DNA from 4 places in the Effusibacillus pohliae DSM 22757 genome. Region 2 is predicted to be linked to each of the others. Evidence: riboswitches for the same ligand, from Rfam matches in the RefSeq annotation. Region 2 holds a riboswitch; each other region holds the start of a gene.
The links. A riboswitch is a leader RNA that binds a small molecule or an ion and turns the genes downstream of it on or off. The one in region 2 is predicted to bind S-adenosylmethionine.
Positions count from the first base shown of each region.

Region 1: it holds a riboswitch for S-adenosylmethionine, as region 2 does, so the genes downstream of both, C230_RS0104010 (trans-sulfuration enzyme family protein) here and metX (homoserine O-acetyltransferase MetX) in region 2, are expected to answer to the same signal.
Region 3: it holds a riboswitch for S-adenosylmethionine, as region 2 does, so the genes downstream of both, C230_RS0103365 (methionine ABC transporter ATP-binding protein) here and metX (homoserine O-acetyltransferase MetX) in region 2, are expected to answer to the same signal.
Region 4: it holds a riboswitch for S-adenosylmethionine, as region 2 does, so the genes downstream of both, metH (methionine synthase) here and metX (homoserine O-acetyltransferase MetX) in region 2, are expected to answer to the same signal.

Region 1 is NZ_AQXL01000098.1:6,075-11,435, reverse strand. It holds gene C230_RS0104025 (Glu/Leu/Phe/Val family dehydrogenase) at 1-339, opposite strand, end outside; gene C230_RS22345 (hypothetical protein) at 436-600, opposite strand; gene C230_RS0104015 (trans-sulfuration enzyme family protein) at 656-1,795, opposite strand; gene C230_RS0104010 (trans-sulfuration enzyme family protein) at 1,792-2,952, opposite strand; SAM riboswitch class I at 3,025-3,158, opposite strand; gene C230_RS19395 (MFS transporter) at 3,320-4,612, shown strand; gene comA (phosphosulfolactate synthase) at 4,734-5,361, shown strand, end outside.
Region 2 is NZ_AQXL01000106.1:20,738-26,098, forward strand. It holds gene sdhA (succinate dehydrogenase flavoprotein subunit) at 1-90, opposite strand, end outside; gene C230_RS0105320 (succinate dehydrogenase cytochrome b558 subunit) at 107-718, opposite strand; gene C230_RS19540 (homoserine dehydrogenase) at 973-2,358, opposite strand; gene metX (homoserine O-acetyltransferase MetX) at 2,355-3,488, opposite strand; SAM riboswitch class I at 3,666-3,787, opposite strand; gene C230_RS0105335 (aspartate kinase) at 3,953-5,191, opposite strand.
Region 3 is NZ_AQXL01000093.1:1,062-6,422, reverse strand. It holds gene C230_RS0103380 (2-isopropylmalate synthase) at 1-271, shown strand, start outside; gene leuB (3-isopropylmalate dehydrogenase) at 264-1,346, shown strand; gene C230_RS0103370 (PilZ domain-containing protein) at 1,537-1,914, shown strand; SAM riboswitch class I at 2,062-2,184, shown strand; gene C230_RS0103365 (methionine ABC transporter ATP-binding protein) at 2,262-3,275, shown strand; gene C230_RS0103360 (methionine ABC transporter permease) at 3,277-3,942, shown strand; gene C230_RS0103355 (MetQ/NlpA family ABC transporter substrate-binding protein) at 4,026-4,856, shown strand; gene C230_RS0103350 (hypothetical protein) at 4,882-5,121, opposite strand; gene C230_RS0103345 (cell wall hydrolase) at 5,340-5,361, opposite strand, start outside.
Region 4 is NZ_AQXL01000113.1:44,862-50,222, forward strand. It holds gene metH (methionine synthase) at 1-3,370, opposite strand, end outside; SAM riboswitch class I at 3,527-3,628, opposite strand; partial or broken gene C230_RS0107200 (ectoine/hydroxyectoine ABC transporter ATP-binding protein EhuA) at 3,960-4,163, opposite strand; gene C230_RS0107205 (enoyl-CoA hydratase/isomerase family protein) at 4,230-5,015, opposite strand; gene C230_RS19725 (DUF3054 domain-containing protein) at 5,316-5,361, opposite strand, start outside.

The DNA.
Region 1 (5,361 bases), on a different contig from region 2:
GCCGCCGTATGGCAATTGGGCGATGCCGCACTTCAGGCTCATCCAGATGGCAAGCGCCTTCACTTCATCTTCCGTCACATCCGGATGAAACCGGATGCCCCCCTTGGTCGGCCCAACCGCATCATTATGCTGTGCGCGATAACCAGTGAACACCCGAACGCTTCCGTCATCCATCCTGACAGGAATGCGGACCGTCAACACTCGCAACGGTTCTTTCAGAAGCTCGTACATCTCATCCCCATACCCCAATTTGTTGAGCGCTTCCTTGATCACCAACTGGGTCTGGGCGAGTACGTTTAACGTTTCTTCCTGCTTCTGTGTGTTTCCCTGATTGCTCATGCTTTGACCACCTTTGTGAACAACATCGAAATAAAGACATGCAAATATAAGTATAACGCGATACTTTCTATTAGGAAAGCATGTCTACGAATATTTTTATTGGTTCAAAGCTGGATCGGGTATTTCCACATCGTCCGGATTGTCCTGTTCCACCAACGTCTGCGGATCTCCTTGCGCGCCGCTCGGCACCTTGCCGGCAAAATCGTCCGGACTGTCCGCCATGATGAACGATTTGGCAGATGCGGGAGTCTGTTTTTCCATTGTTTTTCCGCTCCTTCAGAATCAAGATTGCAAGTTCCGCGTCACCCGCTTTTATTTATAATCCCATAAGAGCCTGTTCAATATCCCCGATCAGGTCTTCCGCGCTCTCGAGCCCCACCGACAGACGCAGCAAGCCGTCGCTGATCCCCCTGCGGATCCGTTCCTCTCGCGGCATCGCCGCGTGCGACATGGTCGCCGGATAGGACAAAATACTTTCCACCGCCCCCAGGCTGACAGCAAACAATGGCAACTGCAGCCGCTTGACAAACCGCCGCACCTGTTCGGCGTCCGCCAGTTCAAACGACAGCACCGCGCCGGGCCCGTCCGCCTGCCGGAGATGAATCTCCCGGCCCGGATGCGATTCGAGCCCCGGGTAATACACCCGTTTGATCTTCGGGTGCCGCTCCAGATAACGAGCAATCCGCAGCGCCGTTTCCTCACTTTGTTTCATCCGCACCGCCAGCGTTTTGATGCCCCGCATCAGCAACCAACAGTCCTGCGGCCCCAGCACCGCGCCGAACCCGTTTTGGATCTGGTATATTTCTTTTGCCAACGATTCATCCCGCACCGTCACCAGCCCCGCCACCACATCAGAATGACCGCCCAAAAATTTGGTTCCCGAGTGAACCACCACATCGATCCCCAGCTCATGCGGCCGCTGCAAGCCGGGTGACATAAAGGTGTTGTCGACAATCGTCAGCACCCCGTTTGCTTTCGCGATGTCGGCCGCTTTTTGCAGATCGATGATTTTCAGCGTTGGGTTAGAAGGTGTTTCCAGCATCATCGCTTTCGTGTTCGGTCGGATCGCCGCCGCCAATTTTTCCGGGTTGGCGGCGTCGACAAACGTCGTCTCAATCCCAAAGCGGGAAAAAACTCTCGTCAACGCCCGAAACGTTCCCCCGTAAATGTCTTCGCACGCCACAACATGCGAGCCGGCGGACAGTGTGAGCAGGACGCTCGTAATCGCCGCCATGCCGGAAGCAAACGCAAGTCCGTAGTTCGCCCCTTCCAACTGGGCAATCACATGCTCAAGTGCTTTCCGGGTGGGGTTGCCGGAGCGGGAATAATCGAACTCCTGCTGCTGGTTCCAATCGGCCTGGTGAAACGTCGAAGCCTGGTAAATCGGAAAGCTGGCGGCGCCGGTGCGCGGGTCCAGTTCCGCCCCCGTATGCAGCACGCGCGTTTCAAATTTCACCTGACGGACACCTCGGATCTCGCTGCCTCCAACGCTTGCTCCAGGTCTGCGATAATGTCCTGATAGTGTTCGATGCCGACCGATAAGCGCAGGAGCCTATCCGTAACGCCGTACGCCTCCCGCACTTCCTTCGGGATGTCAAAATGGGTCTGTCTCGCCGGATAGGTGATCAACGATTCGACGCCGCCAAGGCTTTCGGCGAACGAAATCAGTTTCACACTGCCGAGGATCGGTTCCACCATGCTTTCATCCGCCACTTCGAACGACAGCATGCCGCCGTAGCCGGACGACTGCTTTTCATGCATGTGCTTGCCCGGATGGTGCGGCAGACCAGGGTAATAGACTTTTGTCACCTGCGGGTGTCGTGACAGCCATTCCGCCACAAGCAGCGCGTTTTCCTGATGTTTTTCCATTCGCAGCGCCAACGTCTTCAGGCCGCGGATCATCAGCCAGCAATCCTGGGGTCCGAGAACAGCCCCGATCGAATTTTGCAAAAAAAACAGTTTTTCGCCCAATTGCTCGTCCTTCACCGCAAGCAGGCCGCATAGCACGTCGTTATGGCCGCCCAGATACTTGGTGCCGGAATGCAGCACCACATCGGCCCCCAAATCCAACGGTCGTTGAAAATAGGGCGACATAAACGTGTTATCGACGATGGTCAGCGCGCCGCGCCGTTTGGCGATCGCAGCGCAACCTGCGATATCGGTGATTTTCATCGTCGGGTTGGTCGGGGTTTCAACAAACAGCGCCTTGGTGTTCGGTTGAACCGCCGCTTCCACCGCAGCCAGATCGCCGGTATCCACGTAGGTCGTTTCGATCCCTTTCCGACGCAAAATCTGTTCCAGCAAGCGATAGGTACCGCCGTACAAATCGTTGGAAGCGACCAGGTGATCGCCTGGCTCGAACAGTTCCACTAGACAGGCGATCGCAGCCATGCCGGAAGCGAACGCAAACCCCCGCACCCCATTTTCCAGATCGGCGATCGTATCTTCCAGCACTTTGCGAGTCGGATTGAGAGTCCGGGTATAGTCAAACCCCGTGCTCTGTCCGAGCGCCGGATGGGCGAATGTAGTCGAGTGATGAATCGGCACAGACACAGCTCCCGTCACCGGATCCTTGCGGTTTCCCGCTTGTGCCAACCGTGTTTCGATCCGCATGTCCATTCCTCCTCTTCATGGAAAAAGGTCTTTCCCCCCAAGAGAAAGACCTGGTATTGCCACGCTGTCCTCCTCTTATCTTTCAGGATCGCTCCTGCAGGAATTAGCACCACAAATCATACCTGAAACGCGCGAATCACGTTTCCGGATCGATTCAGGTTGCCGGGCTTCATCGGGCCAGTCCCTCCACCAACTCTGGATAAGAGTCAATCGATTTTGTTCTTTTGATACAATTTACAATCTTCAAGGCGGTTTCGTCAAGGGGTGTTCGTTAAAGCCTGGCAGTCGTGGCGAGTCAATAACTTCCTGCATCAGCCCCGATACGGCGCGACACACTAGGTTTACAACGAGGAAAGGACTGAACAGAATGGCGCAAACGGCATCCGACAGGTCCAAAGTTTCGTTGCTGTCTCTGATTGCCCTGGGAAGCGTTCCGCTCATCATGGTCCTGGGTAATTCGATGCTGATTCCGATTCTGCCAACGATGCAGGAGCAGCTTCAGATCACCAAATTTCAGGCGAGTTTGGTGATCACTCTGTTCTCCGTGCCCGCCGGCATCATCATCCCGTTGGCCGGTTTTTTGTCGGACCGCTACAACCGGAAACTCGTGATCATCCCGGCGCTTATCTTATACGCGTTAGGCGGATTGCTAGCGGGAATCGCCGTGCTCTTGTTTGCCAAACCGTTTGCCGTGATCATGACAGGTCGCGTGCTGCAAGGAATCGGGGCCGCCGGGACTGCTCCAATCGCGATGGCTTTGGCAGGCGATATTTTCCAGGGAGCGGCCCGCAGCAAAGCGCTTGGCATCATCGAAGCATCGAACGGGCTGGGAAAAGTCCTGAGTCCCATACTCGGCGTGCTGCTCTCGATGATCACCTGGTTTGCGGTTTTTTTTGCGTTTCCGCTGTTGTGCGTGCCCGCTGCTTTGGCGATCTGGTTTTTTATCAAGGAACCAAAAAAGGACAAAGCCGCGCAAAAAGTAACCCACTACCTGCGCGCGCTGAAGGTTATTTTCAAACGGGAATGGAAATGGCTTCTGACCGCTTACTTTGCAGGCGCCAGCGCACTTTTCATTTTGTTTGGCGTATTGTTTTATCTGTCGCATCTTTTGGAAGACAAATATGCGATCGACGGTCTGCTGAAAGGCGCCATTCTGGCGGTTCCCTTGCTCGCCATGTCGTCGACGTCCTATATCACGGGAGCAAACATCAAAAAGCAAAAAAGGTTGATGAAAACGCTGATTGTGACTGGCATGCTGCTGATTGCGATCCCGCTCGGGTTGGCTTCCTTTGTTACAAACGCGTACGTCTTGCTGGGATTGCTGGTGATGAGCGGTATCGGCACGGGACTCGTGCTGCCCTGCCTGAATATGCTGATCACCTCAGCCGTCAGTATGGAAGAACGCGGGATCGTCACATCTTTTTACGGCTCCGTCAGATTCCTGGGAGTGGCGATCGGGCCACCCGTCTTCACCTGGTTGATGGACCTGTCCCGCTTGGTTATGTTCTTGTCGGTGGCCGGGCTCGCCTTTTTGTCCGCCGCGCTGGCGATGTGGCTGATTCGCGTCCCAGCGGAGAAGCCCGAATCCCCACCCGCCCCCAATTCGATCGCCTCCGAATCCCTGCGGAAGTTGTTGGCAAAACGAAAAGCACGGGCGTAACACCAGCTCCCGTTTTTCGCATACGATAATGGAGCCCACAGGTTGTAAACGCCAGGAGGTGACAAACCCCGACGGGGATTCCCTGCACAGCACAGAACAGCAAAGAAAGGGGTTTTGGGAGATGAACGATTTTTTGCCACAAAAACCGTGGGACACAGTCCTGCGTGATCCACTACCGGGCCGCAACCTGAAACCGCGTACTTGCGGTCTCAGCATGGTGATCGATAAGGGGCTGGGAATCCGGGAAACGTTGGACCTGGCAGAATTGGCAGCCCCTTACATCGATTTCTTGAAATTGGGTTTTGGCACATCGATGCTCTATTCGAAATCGCTGCTGCAAAACAAAATCAATATTTTGCGGGAACATGACATTCATGTCTACCCGGGCGGAACCTTACTGGAGACGGCCGTGCTGCAAGGTTGTTGGAAGGACTTCATGCGCACTTCAAAAAAACTGGGATTCACCGCGATCGAAGTTTCCGACGGCACGGTCACGATCGATCTCGAACTGCGCCGGCAATTGATCCAGGAAGCGAAACATATCGGATTTCTCGTTTTGAGCGAAGTAGGGAAAAAAGAATCGGGCGTCCACCTGCCTATCGAAAAACAGTTGGAACTGATCCGGCACGATCTGGACTGCGGTGTTTTCAAAGTGATTATTGAGGGACGGGAATCCGGAAAGGATGTAGGCATCTACGAAGCGAGCGGGGCGATCCGCAAAGACGATGTCGACCGCCTGCTGGAACAGC
Region 2 (5,361 bases):
CAGATCGACGGGAACGCCCGCTTCCGCAATTTTGATCGTGGCCATCAAACCGGCCAGTCCGCCACCGACAACAATAATCCGTTGACTCATCGTTCAGTCCCTCCCTCTATACCCCAGCAGACTTAAAGGCCACAAGGGAGCTTACACCCAAGAATGAAATGACGATCCAAATGCCGCCCATTACATAAGCGGACAAGCGCTGCGAACGAGGACCCACTGTCACTCCCCAATGGATCAAGAAGCCCCACAGACCGTTTGCAAAATGGAAAGCAGCCGCGACCACGCCGATGATCATGAACCAGAAGGCAAACGGACTGGATACAAGATGTGCGACCATGTCAAAACTGGGCGCATTGCCGCTGAACCGGGTTGTCCACAAATGGTACACCACAAAAATGAATGTGATGACCCCCGTAATCCTCTGCCAGACAAACATCTGGTTGCGAAACCAGGAATACTGCCCGCTGTTGTAGCCGGCGGTAAACGCGATATACATGCCGTAGACGCCATGGTACAAAAGCGGCAGGAAAATAAACAGAAACTCAATCACCGTCAAAAACGGCAATTCGCGAATCCCGGCCACCGCTTGGTCATAAACGGCCGATCCGTTCGTCGCTTTCGCGTTCGTAAACAAATGAAACACCAGGAACAGGCCGACAGGCAAAACTCCCGTCAACGAATGCAGACGCCGAAACCAAAAATCTTTTTGCTGTGACACTGAGTCTGGTCCTCCCTTCCAGAATCGCCGCACGGGCAAAGTCGATTGGGCATGCGCTTTCTTTCACATGCCAGGTTTGGTTTTCTTTCTTTTTGCTCGGTGTGCGCCCCCTTTATGTAAAAAAAGGATCAAACCGACTACGAAAAGAAGGGTAACCGTTTTGCCCGGTTACCGCTTTCCTTTCGCATTCCACCAAAATTTTTGCACTAATTTCCGACTGTGTCAAGAATGTTACAAGGTTTTTTTCAGCAACATCAGACCGTTTGCGACACCAATTCCCCGGTTTGCTTGGCGGATCGGGACGGGCCGGACGCCGCCGCCACCTGATTACCGGAAGCGGTTTCCTCCACGCACGCGATCACCAGCGGCGGTTCCGCCAACAGATTGGCCGGCAATTGCCGCAGGCAAGCAGCGAGTGCCCTGCCGGACAGTCCGCCGACCAGCAACCCGCAAACGGTTCGATCACCGGTCGCTGCTCGTGCTTCCTGCAGGATCGCGCCGCCTTGCCCGATCAGCAGTTGGGCGATTTTTTGTTCCGCTTCCGCCACCACTGATTGCGGAACGCGGATGCGAACGAAATGGTATTGACAACCGTCGTCCGCTTCGCATCGCTGGACGGGGACGTCCCATTTGCAAGAGCGAAGCACACGCCCGGGCTGTCGCAACAAAGCGGTGAGATCTTCCAGCACAGCGCTGGCCGTCGGATATTCGCCCGCCCCTTTGCCGATGAAAGTCAGGTCCCCGACCACATCGCTCGAAATGGTAACCGCGTTGAACACATCGTTCACGCGGGCGAGCGGATGGGTGAACGGCAACAACCGGGGGCCGACAGACAGTTCGACGCCCCGTTCCGTTTTGCGGGAACGGCCGATCAGCTTGATCGTGTATCCGAACTCGCGCGCCCACCGCAAATCCAACGGTTGGATGCGGGTGATTCCCTCGCGGGGAATTTCATCCACAGAAACATGCACATCATACGCCAGGTTGGTGAGGATCGCCAGCTTGTAGGCAGCGTCATATCCTTCCACATCGCTCGTCGGATCGGCTTCCGCATAGCCGAGTTCCTGCGCTTGCGCCAACACTTCAGCAAACGAGCGGCCCGTCTGCTCCATCTGCGTCAGGATGTAATTGGTCGTCCCGTTCAAAATCCCGCACACCTCATGCACCTGATTGGCGGTCAGATAGCCCTGCAGGAAGCGGATCACAGGGATACCGCCGGCCACGCTCGCCTCAAACAGCAACTGTACGCCAGACTCTTCCGCCACCCGCAACAATTCGCTGCCGTGTTTGGCCAACAGTTCCTTGTTTGCCGTAATCACATGTTTGCCGGAACGCAGTGCTTCCAACAGAATGGTCCGGGCCGGTTCAACACCGCCCATCACCTCGATGACCACCTGGATGTCGGGACATCGCAAAATCGACCCGGGATCGGTCGTGATCCGTACGGGATCCACCTGTACGCTCCGTTCTTTTTGCGGATCGCGTACCAAAATGTAGGGTATATCGATGGTACAGCCGGTTCTCTCGGCAATCGATTGACTGTTTTGTTGCAACGCCTTGACGATTCCGGAACCGACCGTTCCCAGCCCCAACAGGCCGACCTGCACCGTTTTGGTCTGTTTGCCCGGCTTTCCGTTCATTTGGTTCCTCCTCCACTCTCCAAAAACTCGCCGATCCATTCGTTCATGATTTCGAATTCGATCAAAAATGCATCATGTCCGTGCACAGTGTGCATCTCCCGGTACACGACCGATTTGCCTTGCGACCGCAAATATTCAGCCGTATCGGACAATTCGCGAGCCGGAAACAGAAAATCGGAGTCGATCCCGATCATCAGCGACCGCCCCGCAATCTGCTGCAAGACGTTCCCGTACTCGCCGCGCCCGCTCGACACGTCGTGCAGGTCCATCGCTTTCAGCAGATACAGATAGGAATTGGCGTCAAACCGCTGCACCAGTTTGCTGCCGTGATAACTTAAATATTTTTCCACCTGGAACTCCGATTCGATCGCGAACGGATCGTCGGTCGGCACCATCGAACGGCCAAACCGCTCCTCGTATAAATCAAAACTGCGGTAGGTGATCATGCCGAGCCGACGTGCCAGGTTGAGTCCTTTCACCGGAAACGTGCGGCCGTAATAATCGCCGTTACACCAGTCCGGGTCGTTGTAGATCGCCTGCCGCATCACATTGTTAAACGCGATGCCCATCGCGGAAAAGCGGCCGCATGTGGCAACCGGCACAAACGTTTCCACCATTTCCGGGTAGGAGACCGCCCATTCGAACACCTGCATACCCCCCATCGAGCCGCCGATTACCGAATACAGCCGCTCGATTCCGAAGCTTCTGACAAGGTGGTATTGCGCTTGCACCATATCGCGGATGGTGACAGTCGGGAATCGCAATCCGTACGGCCGCCCGTCCGCCGGGTGGATCGAGGCGGGGCCGGTCGATCCGGAACAGCCACCCAGCACATTGGAACAGATGATAAAATACCGGTTGGTGTCGAGCGCCTTGCCCGGCCCGATCAGTCCGTCCCACCAGCCGGGCTGTTCAGCCGTGCCGCCTGCATGCGAATCGCCTGTCAGTGCGTGGCACACCAAAATCGCGTTCGTTTTTTGCGCATTTAACGTCCCGAACGTTTCATACACCAGCACCGCTCCCGACAAACACTGTCCGCTTTGCAGCACCAGATCCGGCAGCCTGTATTCGCGCCGGATGACCTCCTCAATCCGCACCGCCATGCGATCACCCCACACCACAGAATCCACGAAAACGCCATCCAGATTCCTGCCCGCTGCGGGCTTTGGTCGCAACAAAACCCGCTCCGAAAGTCAACCCGCACGGACAAAGCTAGACCCGGCGCCTAAGCGCCGCAGCGAGACGTGCCCTTTGGGTGCAAATGGAAAACCCCCTCGACAAGAGGGGGTCGCATATCCGATCGCCGCCTCTTATCTTTCAGAATCAAACGATTCTGCAGGAATTGGCACCAAGAATCCAATCTCCCTACTGATCGGACTCCGGTTGCCGGGCTTCATTGGGCCAGTCCCTCCGCCACTCTGGATAAGAGTTCAAAACACGTATTCAGCTTTGCTATGGAACGAGTGTATCACGGGCATGTAGAATCGTCAAGAGCAGCAAGCACAAGTGTGTAAGCGCAAGCGCATCCAGACGTATCCGTCAGCGCCAGCCGACGATTCCACTCCGAAGGCGGCGTACCTGCAAACGGCGGCCGTCACTTCGCCACTGTGGCCGCTTCAACCGCATCAAGGCCAAACGAGGTATGCAGCACCTGAACCGCTTTCTCCACATCGGCCGCGTCGATCACGCAGGAGACTTTGATTTCCGACGTGCTGACCATCTTGATGTACATGCCATTTTCCGTCAACGCCTGGAACATTTGGGCAGCCACCCCCGGATTGCTGATCATGCCCGCTCCGACGATCGACACCTTCGCCAGGTCTTCTTCGCACACAATCTCTTTTGCGCCGAGCCGCGGCTGCAACTGACCGAGCACCTCAATCGTCCGGGTCAGGTCGTCTTTTGCCACCGTAAACGAAATATCGCTGCAATCGTTGTGGACGATGCTTTGCACAATGATGTCAACGTTGATATTGTCTTGCGCCAGCGTCTGGAATACCACCTTTAGATTGTCATTCCGGTTGGGTACGCCAACCAGCGCCACCTTCGCGACGTTCAAATCGTGCGCGATGCCGCGCACCACCATACCTTTTTCCATAAGCGCCTCCTCTTTCACAAGCGTTCCCGGATTTGTTGTAAAGCTGGACCGGACCATCAACGGCACCTGATACTGTTTCGCGTATTCGACTGCCCGCGGATGCAGCACGGCAGCCCCCAAATTCGCCAGCTCCAGCATTTCGTCATACGAAATCTCGGGGATCTTGCGGGCAAACTTGACCACCCGCGGATCGGTCGAATACACCCCTTCCACGTCGGTGTAGATCTCACACAGATCGGCCTTGAGGGCAGCCGCCAACGCGACAGCCGTCGTATCGGAACCGCCCCGCCCCAGCGTTGTGATGTCGCCATCGTCGGTGATCCCTTGGAAACCGGCTACCACAACCACTTTTCCGGTTTCCAGTTCAGCAAGAATCCGCGACGGGTCAAGGTCGGTGATGCGCGCTTTGCCATGCACCGCCTCCGTCCGGATACCTGCTTGCCAACCGGTAAACGATACGCTGTCCTGGCCGATATCCTGCAGCGCCATCGCCAGCAACGCGATCGAGATTTGCTCCCCGGTCGTCAACAGCATATCCATCTCCCGGGCTGGCCGCACCGCGGATACTTTTTGCGCCAGTTCAATCAGATCATCTGTCGTATCCCCCATCGCCGAGACGACCACAACACACGAATTGCCTTGCTCCACCGTGTCCGCCACACGCCGGGCCACCCGCTTGATGTGCTCTGGGCTGGCTACCGAACTGCCGCCAAACTTCTGAACGATTAACGCCACACTCTCCACTCCTTTGTGACTCTTTTCGATTCTCAGGATGTGAAATCAAAAAAGCGGCAATAGAAGGCTGATCGAGTCACCCGTCTATCGCCGCCTACCAGTCTTAGCCAGCATAACGGTGCCTCCTCTCCGATCGCAACATGCCGACAGGCTTGTTGCTCCCTTTGCAG
Region 3 (5,361 bases), on a different contig from region 2:
TCGGGCGATCGACCGCATCACCGATGAGCCGGTCGAACTACTGCACTACCAGATCGATTCGGTGACGGGCGGCCAGGATGCGCTCGGCGAGGTGCGCGTCCAGGTTCGTCAGGGCGACATTGTGGCAAACGGCCGCGCCGTCTCGACCGACGTGCTGGAGGCGAGCGCCCGCGCCTACCTGGATGCGATCAACCGCATGATCATCAAGCGGATGGACACGCTCGGCAAAGAGTTCAGACGCCGGAAAGAGCAGGTGGATGTGCATGCCTAAGATCGCACTGCTGCCGGGAGACGGCATCGGCCCGGAAATCACCGCCGAGACCGTGAAAGTGCTGGAGACGGTCGGCCGCCACTTCTCCCGTAGCTTCGAGTTTGCAACATTTTCGATCGGCGGGGATGCGATCGACCGGTTTGGCGATCCGCTTCCTCCACAGACCCTGGAAGGCATCAGAGCGGCAGACGCCGTACTGCTGGCTGCCGTCGGAGGGCCGAAGTGGGATCACAACCCCGGTCATCTGCGCCCGGAAACGGGTCTGCTGCGGATGCGGAAGGAACTCGGTGTGTACGCGAATCTGCGGCCGGTTCGCGCGTTTGAACCGCTGCTGCACGCTTCCACTTTGAAACAAGAAGTGTTGCTTGGCGTCGACCTGCTGATTTTGCGGGAGCTGACCGGCGGTCTCTACTTCGGTGAGAAAAGCAGGAAACCGGCGGTCGGCGGCGAAGTGGCAACCGATACGCTCGTTTACACGACCGGCGAAATCGAGCGAATCGTCCGGATGGGGTTCGAAGTGGCGCGGACGAGAAGGAAACGGGTGCACTCGGTCGACAAGGCGAACGTCCTGGAATCGTCCCGCCTCTGGCGCGAGACAGTCGAGCGGATCGCCAAGGAGTATCCGGATGTCCAGTACGATCATATCCTAGTCGACACTTGCGCCATGCAGTTGATTCGCAATCCACGCCAATTCGATGTGATCGTGACGGAGAACATGTTCGGCGACATCCTGTCGGACGAAGCGGCCATGCTGACCGGTTCGATCGGTATGCTGCCGTCTGCCAGCCTGGGAGCGGGCGTCGCCCTGTATGAACCGATTCACGGGTCTGCCCCTGACATCGCGGGCAAGGGCGTCGCCAACCCGCTCGGCATGATTTTGTCCGCGGCACTGATGCTACGGCACTCATTCGGTTGGGAACAGGAAGCGACCGTGATCGAACAAGCGGTGGCAGAGGTGCTGGCGGAAGGGGTACGAACTGCCGATTTGGCAGGCCCCGCTGAACCGACCGTATCGACCTCCCGCATGGGAGACCTGATCGTCCAACGGATTAGTGCAAAAGTCCCGATCGTATAACATCCCAATGTTGTAACAGGCGTTTCCCTTTGCGGGAAACGCCTTTTTTCATCGACAGGGGATCGAACTTGACAAAATAGGACTCCAGCACCTAGAGGGCAAATCCCTGCTGATATAAATTAATAGCACTATTAGATCGAGTGAAACAGGGCAGGGTGTTCGGGGTAAAATGGGAGGAACGTCAAATCGCATGAAGCAGAGAGAATTTTTCCGCGTTCCGTTGACCGCTTTTTGTTCGCTGCGCCTGCGCAAACTGGGGAGCAAACTGTTGCCGATCGGGGAAGAGTTTGAAGTGGAAGTGCAAAACATATCCGGCGGCGGTCTTTGCTTTCTGTCGGACCGGGATTTGCCCGTCAGCGAAATGCTGATCTGGCAGTTTGCGATCGACGTGCCGGAACAAAAGATCAATGTCTACGGTCAGTTGGTCTGGAAGAAGCCGGAAGACAGTCTGCTGTTATACGGGGCGGAGTTTATTTTCTTTGAAGAAAAAGAACAGAAGAACCTGATTATGCAGATCAACCAGCTGCAAATTCGCCGCCGGAAAAAAGAAAAGTACATGACCGAATAAGGATTGCCTCCGTTTTCATACAATTAATTTTATTCCAATATATAATATAATTTTTTATCAAGATTTTTGATTGACTTTTTGATAGGAAGCGGATATAATCAGGTTTGAATTTTTTAATCTACAATTAAATAGACTGACAGGAAGATCTTCTTATCAAGAGAGGCGGAGGGAAAGGCCCAATGAAGCCCGGCAACCGGCTCATCAGGATGATGCGGATGAGCGACATGGTGCCAATTCCTTCAGGATATAACAAATCCTGGCAGATGAGAAGGGTAAGTCGTCTGGCAACCCCTTTTTCAATCTGTGAAAAAGGGGTTTTTTGTTGAGGCAAACGGAGGTGAGTACGGATGATTGAACTGCGCAATTTGCACAAGGAGTACCGGGTTGGCAAACATTCGGTTCCCGCCTTGCGCGGAATCGATTTGTCCATAGAAAAAGGTGAAATTTTTGGCGTCATCGGCCATTCCGGCGCCGGCAAGAGCACGCTGATCCGCTGCATCAACCTGCTGGAGCGGCCGACATCCGGCACAGTCACCGTCGATGGAGTCAATCTGACAGCGCTTGACGGACGCAGGCTGCAAGAGGAACGTCGGCAGATCGGGATGATTTTTCAGCATTTCAATCTGCTGTCGTCCGCCACGGTCGCGGACAATATCGTGTTTCCGTTGAAGCTGGCGAAGCGCACGCAGGCGGAGATCGACCGGAAAGTCGGCGAACTATTGGCGCTGGTCGGCCTTGAGGCGCATCGGGACAAGTATCCGGCGCAATTGTCGGGCGGCCAGAAACAGAGGGTCGGCATCGCCAGAGCACTGGCGAACGATCCGAAAGTGCTCTTGTGTGATGAAGCGACATCGGCGCTTGACCCGCAGACGACCAATTCGATCCTCACGTTGCTGCGGGACATCAACCGCCAATTCGGGATTACGATCGTGTTGATTACGCATGAAATGCATGTGGTTCGCTCGATCTGCGACCGGGTGGCGGTGATCGACGGCGGCCGGGTTGTTGAGGCAGGGCCGGTGGCTAACGTGTTTTTGAAACCGCACCACCCGACAACCCGCGAATTTGTTGAACAGGTGGTCGACTCGCTCGAACTGCAGCAGGTGATCGCCCGTGAAAAATCGGCCGGTCATCGCACGATCGTGCGGATTACATTCCTGGGCGAGCAGACGTATCAGCCGATTTTGTTCCGGACGATGCAGGAGGTCGGTGCATCGTTTAACATTCTGCAGGGCACGATTTCCCGCATGAAAGACACGCCCTACGGGCAGTTGGTTGTTGAACTGGAAGGCGGGCAGATGCAGGTTCAGCAGTCGATCGACCGGTTGCGCCAGCACGGGCTGAAAGTGGAGGTGATCTGAAATGGAATGGACATTTGAGAACGTCGACTGGGAAGAGATTTCGACGGCAACGCTCGACACGCTGACGATGCTGGGGCTGTCCACTTTGTTCACCGTGCTCATCGGGTTGCCGCTCGGCGTTCTGTTGTTTCTGACATCAAGGGGACAGCTACTGGAAAATCGGATTTTTTATTCGATCGTCTCGTTTGTCGTCAACATCCTGCGGTCGGTGCCGTTCATCATCCTGATGATCCTGTTGATCCCATTCACCAAACTGATCGTCGGCACATCGCTTGGCGTGCAGGGATCGATTCCGCCGCTCGTGATCGGCGCCGCCCCGTTTTTTGCAAGGTTAGTGGAGACATCGCTGCGCGAAGTGGACCGCGGCGTGATTGAGGCGGCCCAGTCGATGGGAGCTTCCAACTGGCAGATCATCTGGAACGTGTTGCTGCCTGAATCACGGCCTGGACTGATCGCGGGGATTACGATCACAACCGTCGCGCTCGTCTCCTATACCGCGATGTCGGGTGTAATCGGCGGCGGTGGACTCGGAGACCTGGCGATCCGCTACGGCTACCAACGGTTCCAGACCGATGTGATGCTGGTAACGGTCGCGGTTTTGCTGGTGTTGGTGCAGATTCTGCAGACAGCGGGAGACCGCCTGGTGCACCGTTTCAGCCGGAAATAGCAAGCGGTGGGCTGCTACAGGGCGGGAGCACCGATTGGTATAGATGAAGTAAGAATGGCAAACATCGAAAGGAGAAACCGGATATGAAAAAATGGCTCGTACCCGTATTGTCGCTTACACTTGCATTTTCGCTGGCCGGATGCGGCAAGAAGGAAACCGCGGCACCTGCTCCGGCAGCCGGCGGCGACAAGAAAGAAGTGACATTGAAGGTTGGCGCAACCGCCGTTCCGCATGCGGAAATTCTCGAATTTGTCAAACCGAAATTGAAAGAGCAAGGGGTCAACCTGGACATCAAGGTGTTCAACGATTATGTGCAGCCGAACGTTCAGGTGTTCGAAAAGCAACTGGACGCCAACTTTTTCCAGCACACGCCGTACCTGGATCAGTTCAACAAGGATCAAAAAATGAACCTGGTCAAAGTCACGAACGTCCACATTGAGCCATTCGGCGTCTACTCGAAGAAAATCAAGAAACTGGACGAGTTGAAAGACGGCGCGACGATCGCCATTCCGAACGATGCGACGAATGGCGGGCGGGCATTGGCGCTGCTCGAGAAAAACGGCATCATTAAATTGAAAGATGGCGTCGGCATCAAAGGGACTGTCAAGGACGTTGTCGAAAACCCGAAGCACGTGAAGTTTAAGGAACTGGAAGCCGCCATGCTGCCGCGGGCGCTGGGCGAAGTGGACCTGGCATGCATCAACACGAACTATGCGCTGGAGGCAAAACTGGTGCCGACCAAGGATGCTCTGGCGATCGAAGGGAAAGACTCGCCCTATGTGAACATTCTGGTGGCGCGCCCGGACAACAAGGATTCGGATGCCATCCAGAAGCTGGCGAAAGCGTTGAATACTCCGGAAGTCAAGAAGTTTATGGAAGACAAGTATCAAGGTGCTGTTGTTCCGGCGTTTTAACGAAACCATGTACCACCTGATCGGTTCAGGTGGTATTTTTTTTGATCTCTTCCGCCGTGAACCATTTGCCGTTGATGTCGACCCCGATCAGCCGCGGTTGCTTTAAATATTCAGGGTGGTGGTTGGCGATAAATTCTTTCGCCGTTTGCGGGGAGATTTCGTTTGGCGATTGGCCGATTTTGTTGCCCCGCACCGGATAGCCGTAAGGGATGCACACTTCATCTCCGTTGTCATCTAGGGTGACGAATTTGATAAACTGGATCATTCTGGAATATTACCTCCAACGGCGGTGACACAGCGCATGCCGTGCACTCCTCCCGCAAAGTGAATTCACTGACTACTGTATTGGCTGCGAGGGCGTTTGGTTGATTGTCCGCACATAAATGGGTAGCAGTGGACTGGGTGCTGGCGGCTGCCGCAAAATGAAACAGCCCGGACGACCCGGGCCACTGTGATGAATCTCCATTATATGACGAACTTCCATTAAAAGACTCTGGGACAATCC
Region 4 (5,361 bases), on a different contig from region 2:
CACCGATATCTTCCGGTTGCATCAAGCGGAACAATTGCACCTGATCGTCCAGGTTCGGACAAGCCGGGTAGCCGAACGACACGCGAATCCCCTGATAGCGGGCGCCAAACCGCTCCTGCATCGTCATCTCCGGCGGATCGGGGAATCCCCACACATCGCGCATGATCTGGTGAATCCGCTCGGCGAACGCTTCCGCCAACTCCAACGCCAAAGCCTGAATCGCATGCGACCGCAGGTAATCGCCCCTGTCTTTCCATTCATTTGCCAGTTCTCGGACGCCTTTGCCTGCCGTCACGACCAGGAAGCCGACATAATCCATCACCCCGCTGTCCACCGGTTTCAGAAAATCGGCCAGGCAAAGGTACGGAGCCTGCTTCTGCCGCGGGAACGAGAACCTCTCGATCACCTTCGAATGATCCTGCGGATCATAGATCAGGATGTCGTTGCCCGCCGATTGCGCCGGAAAAAACCGGTACATTCCGTGTGCCCGGATGATTCCCTGCTCCTTCGCTTCCCGCATCAGCCGGTCGATCACGCCCATCAATTCGGCCGCTTTCGGATCCCCTTCCGCTAGCAACTGCTCGACGTTTCCTTTCACGCCCAGGTGCTTTCCCAACAGCATCCGCAGGTTCAAATACGGCTGCAGGAACGAGATCGGGTAATCGCGCAGCACATGCCGTTCAAAATCGGGCGGGACAAACACCGGTGCGTCCCGGTTGACATTCGACCGCCCGGCCGCCGGCGCTGCTTCCGCCCGGCCGTCCGTCCCGCCTTTGCCCGCTTCCATCACATACGATTGTTGGATGTCCCGCAACTCCTGAATCAACGCTTTCCGCTGCTCTTCATCGCTTAACCGGTTGGCCAGTTCCAGCCCGTCCATCGCATCTTTCGCGTACAGAACCAGCCCGTTGTACTCCGGCGCGATCCGCGTGTGCGTGAACTTACGGGTGAGAGCGGCGCCGCCGACCAGAATCGGCACATCAATGCCCGCTGCCCGCAGGTCCTGGGCGGTCGTTACCATCTGCTGCGCCGATTTGACCAACAGCCCGGACAGGCCGATCGCATCCGGCTTCTCCTTGCGATAGGCCTCGATCAACTGTTCAGGCGGTACCTTAATCCCCAGGTTGATCACCTGATAGCCGTTGTTCGACAGGATGATCTCGACCAGATTTTTGCCGATGTCATGCACGTCTCCCTTGACGGTCGCGAGCAAAATCTTCCCTTTGACGGCCGCCTCCGCCCGCTCCATGAACGGTTCCAGATAGGCGACCGCCGCTTTCATCACTTCCGCACTCTGCAGCACTTCCGCGACGATCAACTGGTTGTCGTTGAACAGCCTGCCAACTTCCTCCATCCCTTTCATCAGCGGGCCGTTGATGATCTCAAGCGGCGCATACCGGGTCAGCGCCTCGTTCAGATCGTCAATCAGGCCGTCCTTGCTGCCTTCCACCACATAGTTCGCCAACCGTTCTTCCAGGCTGAGGCTGGACACTTCCTTCACCTGGGCCGTCTTTTTCTCCCGGTAAAAAGCGGTGAATCGGGCAAGAGTCTCGTCATTCGTATGGAACAGCAGCTCTTCCGCCAGCCGCCGCTCCTCTTCCGGAATCGACGCATAGCGCTCCAGCTTTTCCGTGTTCACAATTGCATAGTCGAGACCCGCTTTCGTACAGTGATAGAGAAACACCGCGTTCAGCACTTCGCGACCGGCTGGCGGCAACCCGAACGATACGTTGGAGATCCCAAGGATCGTCGCACACTCCGGCAGTTCCCGCTTGATTAGGCGGATGCCCTCCACCGTTTCCGGGGCCGCTCCGATATACTGTTCATCGCCCGTGCCGACCGGAAACACAAGCGGATCAAAAATAATGTCTTGCGGATGGACGCCATATTTGTGGACCAACAGATCGTAGGATCGTTTGGCGATTTCCAGCTTTCGCTCGCGCGTCACCGCCATCCCCTGCTCATCGATCGTTCCGACCACCACCGCCGCCCCGTACCGGTTGATCAGCGGCGCCACCTCCGCGAACCGCTTTTCCCCGTCCTCCAGGTTGATCGAGTTGATGATCGCCTTCCCTTGCGAATGTTTCAATCCCAGTTCGATCACCCGCGCATCGGTCGAATCGATCATCAACGGCACTTTTATTTTTTTGACGACAAACGGCAGGAATTTTTCCATATCGCCGTACTCGTCCCGGTCCGGGTCGGCCAGGCAGATGTCGATGATATGCGCGCCTTTTTTTACCTGGGCCCGGGCGATTTCCGCCGCGTCCTCATACAATCCGCTGGCGATCAACGTCCGGAACTTCTTGGATCCGATGACATTGGTCCGTTCCCCCACCAACAGCGGGCGGTTGTCCGCCTCCAGATAGACGGTTTCGATTCCAGAGACAGCCGGCAGGTGGCCGCACGCCGGTTGCCGCGGCTTGTAGTCCTTCAACGCTTCCGCCAACGCCCGGATATGCTCCGGTGTCGTCCCGCAGCAGCCCCCCGCAATGTTCAGCCAACCGAGCTCAGCGAAACCGGCCATTTTTTTCGCCAGCGCTTGCGGCGATTCGTGGTAATGGCCGTTCTCATCCGGCAGCCCGGCATTCGGATAGCAACTGACCCCGCACTGCGCCAGTTCGGACAGGGTCCGCAAATGGTCGCGCATGAATTCCGGCCCAGTTGCGCAGTTCAGCCCGACGGTAATCGGCTTCAGGTGTTCGAGCGAGATGTAGAACGATTCGATATTCTGGCCTGCCAACGTGGTGCCCATCGGTTCGATCGTGCCGGACAGCATCAGGGGCAAGCGGACGCCCAGCTCCGCAAACGCTTTTTGAATCCCGATGCCGCCAGCTTTCACATTCAGCGTGTCCTGTGCCGTTTCCAAAAGCAGCACATCGACGCCGCCCTGAATCAGCGCTTTCGCCTGTTGGTAATAATTTTCCACCAATTTTTCAAACGTCGTGCCGCCCGTCACCGATAACGTCTTGGTGGTCGGTCCCATCGCTCCAGCTACGAAACGGGGCCATTCCGGCGTCGAGTATTTTTTTGCCGCCTCCACCGCCAGCCTTGCCGCCGCCCGGTTGATCTCGTCCGCCCGCTCCTCCAGGTTGTATTCGGCGAGCACCAGCCGGGTGGCACCGAACGTGTTGGTCTCGATAATATCCGCCCCGGCATCCAGATACTGCTCGTGAATGCGGCGGATCACATCCGGCCGCATGATGTTCAGGTACTCGTTGCACCCCTCGTACGCTTCCCCGCCAAAATCGGCCGCCGTCAGACCGGCCTGCTGAATCATCGTGCCCATCGCGCCGTCGAGAATCAGGATTTTTTTCTTCATTTGTTCCAATATCGGATGTTGCGACACCTTTCCCGTCTCGCTGCTCATGTTCGGTTCCCCTCTCCCCGTCAAATCCCAATCGTTCTCACCTGAAAAGGAAACTCGGCTAAAAGCGCCTGCATCCGTGCAGGCAACGCCGAGTTGATCGTCCATGATCAAAAGCCCTCTCCGGATCCGAGAGGGCTGAACGTTCACAGTTGGCTCCTCCTATCTTCCAGAACGCGTTCTGCTGGAATTAGCACCGTGTGCGCACACCGGTTGCTGTGGTTTCATCGGGCCAGATCCCTCCACCACTCTGGATAGAAGTTATGACAAATCGTTTTTCGATTTTTTATTAGTTTGCACTGAAACCGGTGGTTGTGTCAAGGGTGATCACCGGCTCTCATAGCTTGAGAAAGAACCATTTTTTCAATTTCAATAACCCCGTATCCACATTACTTATGATATCCTATCTACAAAAACAATTATACAGAATGTTTTATGTTTTTCAACTATATAATACACAAAAACTATTAATATAATCCCAATGAATTATAGAAAAACTTATTCACAGCGATTCCTCTAAGGCGTTTTCTGTGAGGAAGAACGATGGAATAAAAGTTATAGTATGTAGAAAGTGAATTCGTATGTCCATATTCACGCCCCGGTCGATAAACACGACCTTGTCGGCCGCTTCACGGGCGAAGTTCATCTCGTGGGCGACGACCACCATCGTCATCCCTTCCTGCGCCAGCTCTTTCATCACTTTCAGGACTTCGCCCACCAACTCCGGGTCGAGGGCGGAGGTCAGCTCGTCAAACAGCAACACGGCCGGTTCCATCGCCATCGCGCGTGCGATTCCCCCTCCTGCTGGCCGGTATTGCCATCAAAAAGAGGCATGCCGCCCGGCATGCCAGTGACCATGTTCCTATTTTCCGACAAAATTCGGTTTCCGCTTCTCGAAAAACGCGGTGACGCCTTCCCGGTGATCGGCCGTCTTGCCGCAGATCGTCTGCCCGGCCGCCTCCGCTTCCAGCATCGTCGCCAGATCGTTTTCGAAGCTCTTGTACATCGTCCGTTTGATCAGCCCGAGTGCCGTCGTCGGAGATTGGGCCAGCCGCTCCGCATACCGTTGCGTTTCCCCGGCAAACTCGCTGTCCGCCACCACCCGGTTAACCAGCCCGATCCGCAGCGCCTCCTCGGCGCCGATCGAATCGCCGAACATCGCCAATTCCATGGCGCGGCTGAGCCCGACGATCCGCGGCAGGAAGAAATGGCTGCCCGCGTCCGGCATCAGACCGATTTTTACAAACGCCATGGAAAACGTGGTGCTTGCCGCTGTGATCCGCAAATCGCAAGCCAGCGCCACTCCGAGTCCCGCACCGAACACGGGGCCGTGCAAAGCGCCGACAATCGGCTTTTCGAGCTCCGCCATCCGAAGCAGCAACCGGTTGTACGTCCGCTGCAGATAAGCCCCGTGGTCGAGCGAAGCCACATCTTCCGCGCTGACGCTTTTCAGATCCGCTCCCGAACTGAATCCTGGCCCGTTGCCGCGAAGCAGGATACAACGTACGTCCGCGTCCTCCGCCGCGCGGTTGAGCGCGTCAAACAGTTCTTCATGCATCTGCAGATTGAACGCATTGAACACTTCTGGCCGGTTGAGTGTGACAGTCGCCAATTGATTCGCTTTCTCAAACAAAACGGTCTCGTACATTTCGCTCTCCCCTCTCCTCTTGCGCCTATTGGTTTACAGTCTACGATCCTTCGTCCTACTTCCGGCACCATCTTCCGACCGGACGGTAGGCAATCCACCTTTTAACATGGCAGATCGCACCCACTTACATAATAATACGCTTTACCGTACTCTTGCAGTCCTCCGCTGAGGCAGGCAAGCGGGTCTCGAACACGCCATCAGGCGGCGCATTCGAGACTGGTCGATCCATGCGCTCGGCAACATGGAGTACAACACTACGAATTTTGGGTACCCACACAGGCAAGCCTTTTCTCCTACAAATTACGTGTTCAGCCACCTTGCCAGCCAGGTGAACAGGAACCGCCAG